DNA from 4 places in the Kitasatospora sp. MBT66 genome. Region 1 is predicted to be linked to each of the others. Evidence: riboswitches for the same ligand, from Rfam matches in the RefSeq annotation. Region 1 holds a riboswitch; each other region holds the start of a gene.

What was found. A riboswitch is a leader RNA that binds a small molecule or an ion and turns the genes downstream of it on or off. The one in region 1 is predicted to bind cyclic di-AMP.
Region 2: another riboswitch for cyclic di-AMP. It lies ahead of BI06_RS10905 (M23 family metallopeptidase); the one in region 1 lies ahead of BI06_RS55175 (transglycosylase family protein).
Region 3: another riboswitch for cyclic di-AMP. It lies ahead of BI06_RS55325 (transglycosylase family protein); the one in region 1 lies ahead of BI06_RS55175 (transglycosylase family protein).
Region 4: another riboswitch for cyclic di-AMP. It lies ahead of BI06_RS35305 (LysM peptidoglycan-binding domain-containing M23 family metallopeptidase); the one in region 1 lies ahead of BI06_RS55175 (transglycosylase family protein).

The regions. Positions count from the first base shown of each region.
Region 1 is NZ_JAIY01000006.1:1,489,579-1,492,831, forward strand. It holds gene eno (phosphopyruvate hydratase) at 1-608, opposite strand, end outside; gene BI06_RS55175 (transglycosylase family protein) at 954-1,931, opposite strand; cyclic di-AMP (ydaO/yuaA leader) riboswitch at 1,937-2,085, opposite strand; gene BI06_RS19150 (cytochrome P450) at 2,317-3,253, opposite strand, start outside.
Region 2 is NZ_JAIY01000004.1:939,254-942,506, forward strand. It holds gene BI06_RS10895 (alpha/beta fold hydrolase) at 1-594, opposite strand, end outside; gene BI06_RS10900 (YiaA/YiaB family inner membrane protein) at 702-992, opposite strand; cyclic di-AMP (ydaO/yuaA leader) riboswitch at 1,238-1,409, shown strand; gene BI06_RS10905 (M23 family metallopeptidase) at 1,422-2,291, shown strand; gene BI06_RS47945 (hypothetical protein) at 2,355-3,253, opposite strand, start outside.
Region 3 is NZ_JAIY01000020.1:179,305-182,557, forward strand. It holds gene BI06_RS41850 (hypothetical protein) at 1-1,559, opposite strand, end outside; cyclic di-AMP (ydaO/yuaA leader) riboswitch at 1,825-1,992, shown strand; gene BI06_RS55325 (transglycosylase family protein) at 1,979-3,253, shown strand, end outside.
Region 4 is NZ_JAIY01000015.1:25,965-29,217, reverse strand. It holds gene BI06_RS35310 (DUF2470 domain-containing protein) at 1-683, shown strand, start outside; gene BI06_RS35305 (LysM peptidoglycan-binding domain-containing M23 family metallopeptidase) at 944-2,002, opposite strand; cyclic di-AMP (ydaO/yuaA leader) riboswitch at 2,006-2,169, opposite strand; gene BI06_RS35300 (MFS transporter) at 2,481-3,253, shown strand, end outside.

The DNA of each region.
Region 1 (3,253 bases):
CCCAGACCGGTGGAGAGGCCGCGCTCCTTCAGCACGCCCTTGAGCGTGTGGTAGACCTCAACGCCCCAGCGGACGGCCTCGGAGAAGGACTCCGCGCCGATCGGAGCGATCATGAACTCCTGGATGTCGACGTTGGAGTCCGCGTGCGAGCCACCGTTGAGGATGTTCATCATCGGGACCGGCAGGACGTGCGCGTTCGGGCCGCCCAGGTAGCGGAACAGCGGCAGGTCGCTGGCCTCGGAGGCGGCGTGCGCGACGGCCAGCGAGACGCCGAGGATGGCGTTGGCGCCGAGCGAGGACTTGTCCGGGGTGGCGTCCAGGTCGAGCATGGCCTGGTCGATCAGGCGCTGCTCGGTGGCGTCGTAGCCGACCAGCTCCGGGCCGATCTGCTCGATGACGGCCAGGACGGCCTTCTCCACACCCTTGCCGAAGTAGCGGTTCTTGTCGCCGTCGCGGAGCTCCAGGGCCTCGAAGGCACCGGTGGAGGCACCCGACGGGACAGCGGCACGGCCGGTGCTGCCGTCGTCGAGGCCGACCTCGACCTCGACCGTGGGGTTGCCGCGCGAGTCGAGAATCTCACGGGCTACGACGACATCGATGGACGGCACGAGGCATCTCCTAGCGGAAGCAGGTACCGGCTGACAGTGGGGTGCCGTCGACCGGACGATTGCGGAGTCGTTACGACCAGAGCCTAACCGCACCGGCTGTCCGGGCCACGTCGACCTCGGCTCCGTCTCAGCGTGTGGCTGTGCTACCCACCGGTAGTTCACCTGGTTGCCCGGCCTCGGACGCCCCGGGGCGGACGAAGGGGGCGGACCGGGCCGGAGCGGTCACGCCGCCCTGCCCGCCGGTCCGGTGACGGACAGGCGGGCAGTGGGCGGTGAACCGGTCGGCGGTGGGCGCTGAGCGCCGGGCTGGGCGCTGGGCGCACAGCGCCGGGACGTGCGGGAGGGTCAGCCGAGAGCGAGGACCTGACCGGGGACGATCAGGTCCGGGTCGCCGCCGACGGTGCCGCGGTTGCCGTCGTAGAGGGCCTGCCAGCCGCCCTGGACACCCTGCGCGGTCGCGATCCCGGCGAGCGTGTCGCCGGAGCGGACGGTGTAGCCCGGGCCGGCCTGCGCCTGCTGGGTCTGCTGGACCTGCGGGGCCTGCTGCGCCTGCTGCGGCGCGGGAGCGGTGCCCTGACCCGCGTACTGCTGGTACACGCCCTGGTGGCTGGTCCAGTACCAGGCACCGTTGTTCTGGTACCAGAACACCTTGGCGTCGGCGTCCCAGCCGGCCCGGCCGGAGAACGACGGCGCCTGCGACTGGGTCTGCTGCTGCGCCTGCTGCTGGACCTGCGGAGCCGGCTGGGCGTGCTTCGGCGCGTACTGCGGGGCCTGCTGCGTCTGCGGGGCCGACTGGGCCTGCTGGGCCTGCGACTTGGGGGCGGCGTGCTTCGGCGCGGCCTTCGGGGCCTGCTGCTCGATCTGCGCCTGCGGTGCCTGCGGCTTCGGGGCGGCCGGGGCGGCCGGGGCTGCGTCCGCCGAGGCGTCGACCGCCGCCGGGGCACCGCCCTTGCTCAGACCGGCCTTCTTGGAGCACACCGGCCAGGCGCCCGGACCCTGCGAGGCCAGCACCTTCTCGGCGACGGTGATCTGCGCCGCCTTCGAGGCCTGGTTGGCCTGCGGCGCGTAGGACGTGCCGCCGAACGCCTTCCAGGTGCTGGAGGTGAACTGCAGGCCCCCGTAGAAGCCGTTGCCGGTGTTGATGCTCCAGTTGCCCCCGCTCTCGCACTGGGCGACCGCGTCCCAGGTCGAGGCCGGGGCGGCCGAGGCGCCGGTGGCGGTGAGGATCGGCATCGCCAGTCCGACACCGGCGACACCGGCGACGGCGATGGCCTTCTCGGTCTGGGTGCGGCGACGGTGACGGCCGGTTCCGACGAACAGCATGAAGAAGTCCCTCTCCGCACGCCTGCGAGGTGAGCTGTCGGGTTCGGACCGGGAGGTGGCCCGGCCGCGCGGAGGCGGCTTCACCCCAAGCCGTGGGAGACGGCGCAAGACCTGGTTCCCCCGCCCCTGCCCAGGGTTCTGGTCGGTTTCCGGTGACGCGGCGGGCAGGACTCGGCGTTCCGCGCACGGGACCCGCTTCCGCGGGCTCCCCGGAGAGTAGACAGATCTTCAGAGCAATCACAAGCTCATATCGCCGCTATCACACGGAAATCACGTCACGTGATGGATTGCCTACCAACCGAAGAGGTATGTCCGGATTGATGGAGGTTCACACCCGACGAAGTCGCGCTGCGGAGACTGCGCGTCAGCGTGTCGTGAGTCCCCCTCAGTGAACTGCCGAGGGGTCGGCGGAGGTTGCCCCCGATGTCGATTCCGGCGTGAATTCCACCGGAAGTTCACGAAGTCCCCGCATGATCAGACCACCGCGCCAGCGCAGTTCCTCCGGGTCCGCGGCGAGCCGGAGGTCCGGCAGCCGGGACAGCAGGGTGGTCAGCGCGGCCCGCCCCTCCAGACGCGCCAGCGGGGCGCCGATGCAGTAGTGGATGCCGTGCCCGAAGCCCAGGTGCGGGTTGTCCGCCCGGGCCAGGTCGAGGGTGTTCTCGTCCGCGAACCGCGCCGGGTCCCGGTCCGCCGCCGCCAGCACCACCAGCACCGGGTCGCCGACCGGGATCTCCACCCCGCCGATGGTCAGCGGACTCGTCGCGAACCGCCAGGTGGCCAGCTCCACCGGGCCGTCGTAGCGGAGGAGTTCCTCGATGCCGGTCTCCAGCAGCGCGCTCTCGCCGCGCCCGATCGACTCCTGGAGCAGGGCCCGCTGACCCGGGTTGCGCAGCAGCGCGTAGACGCCGTTGCCGATCAGGTTCACCGTCGTCTCGAAGCCCGCGAAGAGCAGGATGAAGGCCATCGCCGCGGCCTCGTTCTCGGTGAGGTGCTCACCGTGGTCGCTGGCCCGGATCAGCCCCGAGATCAGATCGTCCCCGGGGTCCGCGCGCTTGCGGTGGATCAGCTCCGCGAGGTAGGCCCGCATCCGCTTCACCGCCCGCCCCACACCGCCGCGTTGGCCGCCGCCGTGCCGGATCATCATCCCGGCCCAGTCCCGGAAGTCGTCCTGGTCCTCGGCCGGCACCCCGAGCAGGTCGCAGATCGCGTAGATGGGGAGCGGGAAGGCGAACTCGTGGATGAGGTCGGCCGATCCGCGCGCCGCGAAGCCGTCGATCAGCCGGTCCGTGAGCTGCTGCACCCGGGGCTCGAAGGCGGCCACC
Region 2 (3,253 bases), on a different contig from region 1:
GTAGCCGCGGGTGGCGGTCCGCCGGCCCGGGGTGCGCAGTGCGGAGACCAGTCCGGCCACGTACTCCTCGTGGTCGGCGGGCTTGGGGCCGGGGAAGGCGGCCTTGCGCAGGTAGAGCCCCCAGAACGCGGGCGAGCGGACCAGCAGCGCGCCCATCGCCCGGACCATCGCCCGCTGCAGGGCGGTGGGCGGCACGTTCTCGACGAAGGCGTCCAGCAGGACGATCCCGGCGACCCGCCCGGGGGCGTCACCGGCGGCTCTGACCACGCTGGCGCCGGTGTAGGAGTTGCCCGCCAGCACGGCCCGCTCGACGCCCAGGTGGTCCAGCAGGGCGAGCACGTCGCCGGCGATGGCGGAGGGGGAGTAGTCCTCCCAGAGGATCGAGGACTCGCCGAAGCCGCGCAGGTCCATGGTGATCACCCGGCGGCCGGCGGCGGTCAGCAGCGGGCGCAGGTGCCGGTACGCGGCCCGGCTGTCGAGCATCCCGGGGAGCAGGACGACCGGGGCGCCGTCGCCGCGCCCGGTGTCGTCGAAGGCGATCCGGCCACCGGGGAGGTCGAGGTAGCGGGTGGCGGGGGCGATGGTGCCGTTCATGGGAGCCTCCTCGGGGCGGGGCATCGGCGAGTGCCGATAGCCATAAAGCTAAGGCTAATAGCCTTAGCCGTCAAGCCCTCCCGAGCGGCGGTCCGTACCCGGCCCGGTCAGACCCCCTCCACCTTGAACGGGTCGTGCTCGGTCAGCAGCTTGTCCAGCCGGGCCTGGTCGACCCTGGTGACGAGATCGGTGGTCTCCTGCCGGTCCCGGACCACCTTGGCCAGGGTGAACGCCGAGGTGACCGTCCAGAGCAGGCCGACGGCGAGGAAGGCCCTGGTCCACGGTTCGACCGGGAGGAAGGCGATCCCGAAGCCGAGGGCGGCGCCGGAGAGGGCGAAGGACAGGACGGCCTGGATGTAGTAGGCGGCCGTGGTGCGTGACTGCATCGGTGCGCTCATGGCGCCCAGAATGGCCGCGCGGCTCCGGCCGCACATGAGTAGTCGTACTCAGATGGGACCCCGTTCGTTGACGTCCTCTCACGTTCGGTAGTGTCAGGTGTCATCAAACGTCACAAATCGCCCATCGGGCCGCGTAGCGTCCGATCCATGTCCGGTCGTCACCAACGGATGGCTTGGAATCGGGGGACTCTCGGATTAACGTTTGATAACGCAGCGCGGTCCGCAACGCCGTACCCAGACGGCACCGTGCGCCGTCGCCTAATCCCGCCGGCCGGCCCTCCGGGCAGGCCATGGGAGCCGGGGAACCATGTTCCTTGGGGTGAATCGGCCGGGTCAGGGCACCGCCCAGGCTCAGCCGTAGGAGACCTTCCTGCTCCGAACCCGTCAGCTAACCCGGTAGGCGCGAAGGAAGGAAAGGAGCGCGCCTCCGTGGCGTCGACGCACACCCAGGCACACCCGTCCGGGTCCTCCACCGGCACCCAGCTGCTCGACCATCCGGGCCCGTTCGCCGGCCACGGCCCCTTCGGCGGCCCCGCCGACGAGAGCGCCCCGCCGGCCGCCGACACCAGCCGGCACCGGATGCCCCGTCAGACCCGCGGCACCGCGCCGCTGCTCGGCGTCACCGCCGTCGCCGCCACCCTGGGCGCGACCGGCTTCGCCTCCGCCACCCCGGCCGCCGCGCCCGCCGTGGAGACCCCCGACGAGACCCCGGTCGCGCTCTCCGCCGACCCCGGCCTCGCGCTCGCGGCCCGGATCCAGCAGCAGGCCGACAGCCAGCGCACCGCCGCCGAGGAGACCGCCCGGGTCCAGGCCGCCCAGGAGGCCGAGGCCAAGCGCGCCGCCCAGGTCGCCCAGCAGGAGCAGGCCAGGCGTACCGCCGAGGAGGCCGAGAAGGCCAAGCTCGCGGCCATCAAGCTGCCGGTGCGCGACTACCGGCTCTCCGCCCACTACGGCCAGAGCGCGCGCTACTGGGCGCACCTGCACACCGGCCTCGACTTCGCCGCCGACCAGGGCGAACCCGTCTACGCGGTCGGCCAGGGCACCATCACCTCGGCCGGCTGGGCCGGCGCCTACGGCTACCGGATCGTCGAGACCCTGCCCGACGGCACCGAGATCTGGTACTGCCACCTCTCCTCGATCATCAAGGGCTCCGGCAAGGTCCTCCCCGGCCAGCAGATCGGCAAGGTCGGCGCGACCGGCAACGTCACCGGCGCCCACCTGCACGTCGAGGTCCGCCCCGGCGGCGGCGCCCCGGTCGACCCGGAGACCTGGTTCGAGCAGCGCGGCGTCACCCCCTGACCCCGCCTCCCCCGAGCAGGACGAGGGGCCCCGGCCGCACCGGCCGGGGCCCCTCGCCGTGTTCTACGCCTGCTCCGGCGCCCGCTCGTCGCCGTCCGCCGGCTCCTCGGCCTCCGCCGGCCACTCCCCGTCCGCCGGCTCCTCCTCCTGGGCCCAGGCCGCCTCCTCCTCGGCCCAGGCCGCGTCCAGCCCGGCCAGATAGGCGTCGATCTCGGCCGGCCCCGGCTCCGGCGCCAGCTCCGGGAACTCCGCCACCAGCAGCTCCGGCAGCCCCGGCACCGTCCAGGTCCCGGCCAGCTCCAGCGCCGCCATCGCCGCCGCCTCCTCGAACGCCCCGAAGTCCCCGGCCAGCTCCTCCGGCATCGGCCGGCCCAGCGCCGTCAGCTCGGCCAGGTTCCGGTAGCTGCGCCGCATCAGCCCCTGCTCCAGCAGCCGCCGCGCGCCGTCCGTGGCCATCCCGACCGCCAGCGTCCGGCCGCCGGCCTCCCAGCCCCCGTCGTCCACCGGGTCCAGCACACCGTCCGCCTCCAGCGCCGCGAACGCCGCCAGCCGCTCCTCCTCCGGCAGCTCCCGGAACCCCTCCAGCCAGGCCCGCACCGCCTCTCCGTCGGCGGTGTCCACCCCGGCCGCGCGCAGCAGCAGCGTGTACAGCCGGGGCCAGGTCACCAGGTCCGCCCGGCGCAGCAGTCCGGCCGCCACCTCGCCCTGCCACTCGGCCTCCGCGTGCAGCCGCTCCTGCCGCTTGGCGTTCAGCCGCTTCGCCGCCCGCCGGTGGTCGATCAGCAGCCGCACCGCCGCGCCGTACGCCAGCGGGTCCTGCCCCGGCTCCGGCTGGACGTACAGGTACAGGCGCTCGTACAGCAGGTGCTCCACCGCGGCGGAGGTGAGTTCGGGCCAGCCGTCGTGCATCCTGCCCTCGCCCAGCTCCAACAGCGCCAGCACCGTTCGCAGCGGGCTCTCGG
Region 3 (3,253 bases), on a different contig from region 1:
TCCGGCCACTCGAAGCCGGAGGCACCGGTGGCGCCCTGCACCCCGACGGCGACGCAGTCCACGGCCTTGCCGCCGGTGCCCGCGCCGAGGTTGAAGCCGGTCAGCCGGTAGGCCCGGGGGTTGGGTTCGAGCAGGGTGCGGGAGGCGACGCAGGACTCGTAGACGATGTCGTCGGAGGGCTGCTGGGGAGTGCGGGTGTCCAGCGGACCGTCCCACCAGTAGGCGTCCTCCCAGGTCTCGTGGCTGACGCAGCTGCGGAAGGTGATGCCGTGGCTGGCGTGCGGCACGAACGCGTGGCTGCCCGCGTCCCGGACGACCACGCCCTCGACCACGGTGCCCCGGGTGGCGTCGCCGAGCCGGTGGAAGTGCAGCCCGTACCGGCCGAGCACCGGCGCGGTGACCGGCGCGGTGCCGTCCGGGCCCCGCCAGGTCTCCTTGGTGTCGGCGCGCGGCCCGACCCAGCGCAGCGCGGTGTGCCGGACGTCGGCCCGGCGGGTGCTGGTGAGGTGGACGTGCGCGCGGCCCTTGGCGCTGCCCTCGACCCGGACGCTGCGGGTGAGGTTGAGCAGTTCGGCACCGACGGTGACGCCCCCTCCGGCGGCGACCCTGGGGTGCGGGTACTTCAACGGGGTGGTCAGGGTGACGGTGGTTCCGCTGACGGACCGGACGGTGACGAGGTCGTAGGCGGCGGCGAAGCCGTCCTGGTCGGGCGGGCCGGTCGGGGTGACGGCCAGTTCGTCGCCGGGGAGCCAGCCGGCGGGCGGGGCGGCCAGGTTGACGACGGTGTCGCCGGCCCTGAGCTCGCGCTCGGCGCGGACCCAGGCGGTCTTGGCGGCGCCGTCCAGCCGCAGGTAGCCGGCGCCGGTGACCCAGAGGCCGACGTCGGTGTCGACCACTTTCATACCGTCACCCTGGAAGCGCTTCTCGTCGACGGCGGGGAAGCGGAGGGTGTGGACCCGGTCGCCGTCGGGGGCGAGGGCGAGGGTGCCGCGGATCTCGACGTTGCCCGCGGCGGCGAGGGTGAGGGTGCGGTCGGCGGCGAAGGTGAGACTGCCGCCCGGCTCGACCAGCAGGGAGCCGACCTCGGCGTCGGTGTCGAGCAGGACCTTGTCGGTGATCCGGACGGCGCTGCGCGGTCCGGGCGGGCCGCCGCCCCAGCCGGCCCGGTCGGACCAGCGGCGGCCGCCCTGGTCGACGGTGGGCGCGGGAGCGGGCGGCTCGGGGGGTCCGGTGCCCGGGGCGGCGGTCGCGCCCGGCGGGGCGGCGCCGTGACCGCCGTCCTGGCCCATCGGGGCGCCCTCCCCGGGCGGGCCGGCGCCGACCACGGCGGCCGGGGTGACGAGCCGGGTCTCGCCGGTCAGCGAGCGGCGCAGGACCTCCTCGCCGCTGATCGCCGCGAAGGCGGTGCCGACGGCCAGCCAGCGCAGTAATGCGCGGCGGCTTACGGGAGTTCGGGGTGGTTCGGGTGGGATGTCCGGTCTGCGATGCTTTGCCCTGCGATGCGCCCCGCGCGGCCTGGCGGCCGGACGGGCGGCGTCCGGCTCCTCGTCGATGCCCATCGGTGCGTAGCCCTCCCCCCGGGCGGCTGCGTCGGCGCCGGCATGGCGCCGACGCTCTGAAGCATAGGCAGTTGTGTTGGCCATGACGGGCGTTGCTGGAAATCGGTCATTTCTGATCATGAAGGACAGCGGTTCAGCACGGCTTTCGTAAACTGTGACGGTAGTCACACATGTTTGCGGTTTGAAGCCGGCTCTGCTTAACGTGCTCCCCGTTCGTGGCCACACGGACCCAGCCCGTCCGCGACGCCGAGTCCTGCCGTCGGGCGTGCTGGCAGCGCAATACATCACGGCAGGAGCGGGGGAACCACAGGTAGTTCGCCCAGGACCGGTCCACGGACCGGACCCGGGCTAGGGGTGAAGCCGCGTCCACAGCGCGGCCGGGCAACTCCAGCCCGAATCCGACAGCTCACCTCGCAGGCGTGGGAGAGGACCACGTCTTCATGCTGCCCACCAACGGCACCCGTCTGTCCGGCCGCACCCGCCGCGCGATCGCCGCCCTCGGCGTCGCGGGCATCGGCCTCACCATCCCCTGCCTCACCGCCGGCACCGCCTCGGCCGCCTCCGTCGCCACCTGGGACAAGGTCGCCCAGTGCGAGAGCACCGGCAACTGGAGCATCAACACCGGCAACGGCTTCTACGGCGGCCTCCAGTTCACCAACTCCACCTGGGCCGAGTTCGGCGGCACCTCCTTCGCCGCCCGTGCCGACCTCGCCACCAAGGACCAGCAGATCGCGATCGCCGAGAAGGTGCTCGCCGTGCAGGGCCCCGGCGCCTGGCCGGTCTGCTCGGTCCAGGCCGGTCTGACCAAGGGCGGCACCCCCGCCGCCGTGGACACCTCGGCCGCCGCCCCGGCCACCAAGACCCCGGCCCCGGCCGCCAAGCCCGCCGAGAAGCCGGCCGCCAAGCCCGCCGCCGAGCCCGCCGCGAAGGCCGACACCCCGGCCGCCTCCGACGCCGCCCAGCAGCGCACCGGCGCCCAGGACTGGCAGAAGTGGCACCGCCAGGCGGGCCAGGAGGCCTCCGCCGACTACACCGTGGTCGCCGGCGACTGGCTGTCCTCCATCGCCGACAAGAACAACGTCCAGGGCGGCTGGGAGCGGCTGTACGAGCTCAACCGCTCCACCCTGTCCGAGGGCCCGCACAGCATCTACCCGGGCCAGCACCTGGCCCTCGGCGACCGCGCCGAGGCGAAGGCCCCGGCCGCCGACAAGTCCGGCAAGGGCTTCGACTGGTTCAACCGCGCCAAGGACGCGCAGAACGGCTCCGGGACGGCCGCCAAGCCCGCCGCCGAGCCCGCCGCGAAGGCCGAGACCCCGGCCCCCGCCCCGGCCGCCACCGGCAGCATGGCCGCCGCCGTCTCCTTCGCCCAGTCGAAGGTCGGCCAGGCCTACGTCTACGGCGGCACCGGCAACGGCGGCTGGGACTGCTCCGGCCTGACCCAGGCCGCGCTGCGCGCCGCGGGCATCTCCGTCCCGCGCGTCGCCGCCGACCAGGCCGCCGCGTCCACGCACGTCTCGCTGGACTCGCTCAAGGCCGGCGACCTGCTGTTCTGGTCCAACAACGGCCAGGACTCCGGCGTCTACCACGTCGCGCTCTACATCGGCGACGGCAAGTACGTCGAGGCCGCCAACCCGAGCTCGGGCGTGCGGGTCCAGACCGTCGCCAACTGGGCGCCGGACTTCGCCGGCCGGGTC
Region 4 (3,253 bases), on a different contig from region 1:
CCACCGCCGCCGAACGGATCGGCAGCCTGCTGACCGCCACCTCCTCGGTGGTCCTCCGCGCCGGCGGCGAGCAGCACGAACTCTCCACCCCCGTCTCGGTGCACGGCTCCCGGCTCCGGCTGCGCGCGCCGCTCGACTCCCCGGTGACCTCCGCCGCCGCCCGCGAGCAGGACGGCCTCGCCGTCGTGCTCGACCTCACCGACATCGCCCCGGTGGCCGTCCGCGACCGGGTCCGCGGGCGTCTCACCCTGGCCGGCCGGCTCCACCTCGCCCACCTCGCCGACGACGGCCTCAGCGTGCACCTGCGCCTGGACGTCGCGCACGCCGTGCTCTCGACCCCGTACGGCACCACCGCGATCACCGGCGCCGACCTCGCGGCGGCCGCCCCCGACCCGCTGGCCCGCTACGAGGCCGGACTTCTCACCCACCTCGCCGACGACCACCCCGACGCGCTCGCCGTGCTCACCCGGCTGCTCGACCCGGCGCTGCTCACCGACCGCCCCGACGTCCGCCCGCTCGCGCTCGACCGGTACGGCCTGGTGCTCCGCCTGGACCACCCGCACGGCCACCGCGACGTCCGCCTGGTCTTCCTCGAACCGGCCCGCGACGCCGACGAGTTCGGCCACCGGGTGCACCAACTGCTGTCCGCCGCCGAGCAGGAGCCGGCCGCCCACAGTTCCTGAACCCACCGGAAGCAGAACCGGGCTACCCCGAACCAACTCTGAAGCCTGATCAACTCCGCCGCAGCGGACCCCGGGCACGACGACGGCCGGCCCGGCCCACGAGAAGTCTCGTGAGCCGGGCCGGCCGGCAGGACGGGCGTGTCCCGCGCCCGTCGATCCACTCGGATGCGGCGTCCACCCGGTCCAGCGGTCACCCGACATGACCATTCCGGGAGGTCGTTTCGCCCCGCATCCGGCGGAGGCAGATGATCCGACCGAGGTCAGATCGCGACGTCGTGCGCCCGCAGGTAGGCGATCGGATCGATGTCCGAGCCGTACTCCGAGCCGGTGCGGATCTCGAAGTGCAGGTGCGGGCCGGTCACATTGCCGGTCGCACCGGAGAGGCCGATCTGCTGGCCGGCGGTGACGGTCTGACCGATGGACACACCGATCGAGGACAGGTGCGCGTACTCGGCGTACTTGCCGTCGGCGAGCTTGATCTCGACCTCGTTGCCGTAGGCGCCGCCGTTGCCGGCCTTCACCACGGTGCCGGCCGCGACCGCGCGCAGCGGGGTGCCGGTGGCAGCGACGAAGTCGGCGCCGGTGTGGTGGCCGGAGGCCCACATCGAGCCGGCCACGCCGTAGGCGGTGCCGAGCTTCGGGTTGGCCAGCGGGGCGAAGAAGCCGGAGGTGGCGGCGACCGGAGCCGCGGTGGCCGGCTTCGCGACCGGGGCGACGACGGCCTGAACGGCGGGCTGGGGGGCAGGCTTGGCGGCGGGCTTGGCAGCCGGGGCCGCCGGCTTCGCGGCCGGAGCGGCCGGCTTCACCGAGTCCTGCGAGGTCTGCGCCTTGGCGGCGGGGGCGGCCGGCTTGGCGGCCTCGGCCGGGGCGGCGGGCTTCGCGGCCTCGGCGGCCTTGGCGCCGAGCGCGAGGTGCTGACCCGGGAAGATGAGGTTCGGGTTGGCGCCGATGACCGAGCGGTTGTGCTCGAACAGCGCCTTCCAGCCACCCTCGACGTTCTTCGCGTCGGCGATCTTCGACAGGGTGTCCCCGCCGACGACCTTGTAGTCGACCGGGGCGGCCGGAGCGGCCTCGGCGGCGGGAGCGGCGGCGGCAGCCGGGGCGGCCGGGGCGTTCTCGGCAGCGGCCGGCGCGGCGTCGACGCTGGCGGCGCCGGTCCAGGTGCTGGTCTGCTGCGAGTGGCCGGCGGCCGGGGCCTCGTGCGCCTGGGCGGTGACGGTGGTCACCAGCGGGAGGGCGAAGGCGGCGCCGGTGACGGCGGTGGCGATGCCGATGCGGACGGCGCGGGGCATGGCGATACGACGAGCCTGTGCGGGCATGGAAGCTGTCCTCTCCGACGCCTGCGAGGTGAGCTGTCGGGTTCGGGCTGGAGTTGCCCGGCCGCAGAGAAATGCGGCTTCACCCCAAGCCGGACCGTCAATTCGGGTCCGGCGACTTACCTGTGGGTCCCCCGCTCCTGCCGTACAGAGTTCGTTGCGAACCACCGGGCAGCGGCAGGACTAGGCGTTCCACCCGGTGGCCACCCGGGCTGACGCCGGGCGGTCGCTGAACTAAAACCCATCCGTTCGGGTGAAGCAATGTCGATCTCCGGAGCCCGGGACCAAAGTCCGGAACACCGTGACGCTCCGCATGAAAGGCATGCACAGTACGCACACAATCCATTCACTGCGCGCACGTGATCCGCAACCCTCCGCCGATGTCGTCATCAGTGCGCACACGATCACTCACGGAACGGACATCCCCGACACACCCCCGGTGACCCTTGTCACGTCGGCCCCGTGGGCCCCACCATGGGCCGTGACCACCACCGATGCAGGCACCCTGCGGTTGGGCACCGCGCAGGGACGCTGGGTACTTCTGGCGACGGTGCTCGGCTCCAGCATGGCGATGCTCGACGGAACCGTCGTGAACGTCGCACTGCCCCGGATCGGCACCGATCTCGGTGCCCAGCTCGACGCCCTGCAATGGACGCTGAACGCCTATCTGCTCACCCTGGCGGGCCTGATCCTGCTCGGCGGCGCGCTCGGCGACCGGTACGGGCGGCGCCGGATCTTCCTGCTGGGCGTGGTCTGGTTCGCCGCCGCCTCGGCCGCCTGCGCCGCCGCGCCGACCATCGAGGTGCTGATCGCGGCCCGCGCCGTGCAGGGCATCGGCGGGGCGCTGCTCACCCCGGGCTCGCTGGCGATGCTCCAGGCGGTGTTCCATCCGGACGACCGCTCGGCGGCGGTCGGCCTCTGGTCCGGCCTCGGCGGGGTCTCGGCGGCGGTCGGCCCGTTCCTCGGCGGCTGGCTGGTGGACGGCCCGGGCTGGCGCTGGATCTTCCTGCTGAACCTGCCGCTGGCCGCGATGGTGATCGCGGTGGCCGCCCGGCACGTCCCGGAGAGCCGCGACGAGAGCTCGACCGGGCGGTTCGACGTGCTCGGCGCGGTGCTGGCCGCTCTCGCGCTCGGCTCGATCACCTATGCGCTGACCGCCGCCGGGGGCGGCCTCTCCGCCACGGTCTGGGTCACCGGCGCGGCCGGCCTCCTGCTCGGCGCCGCCTTCATCGTGGTCGAGCGCCGCACCGCGGA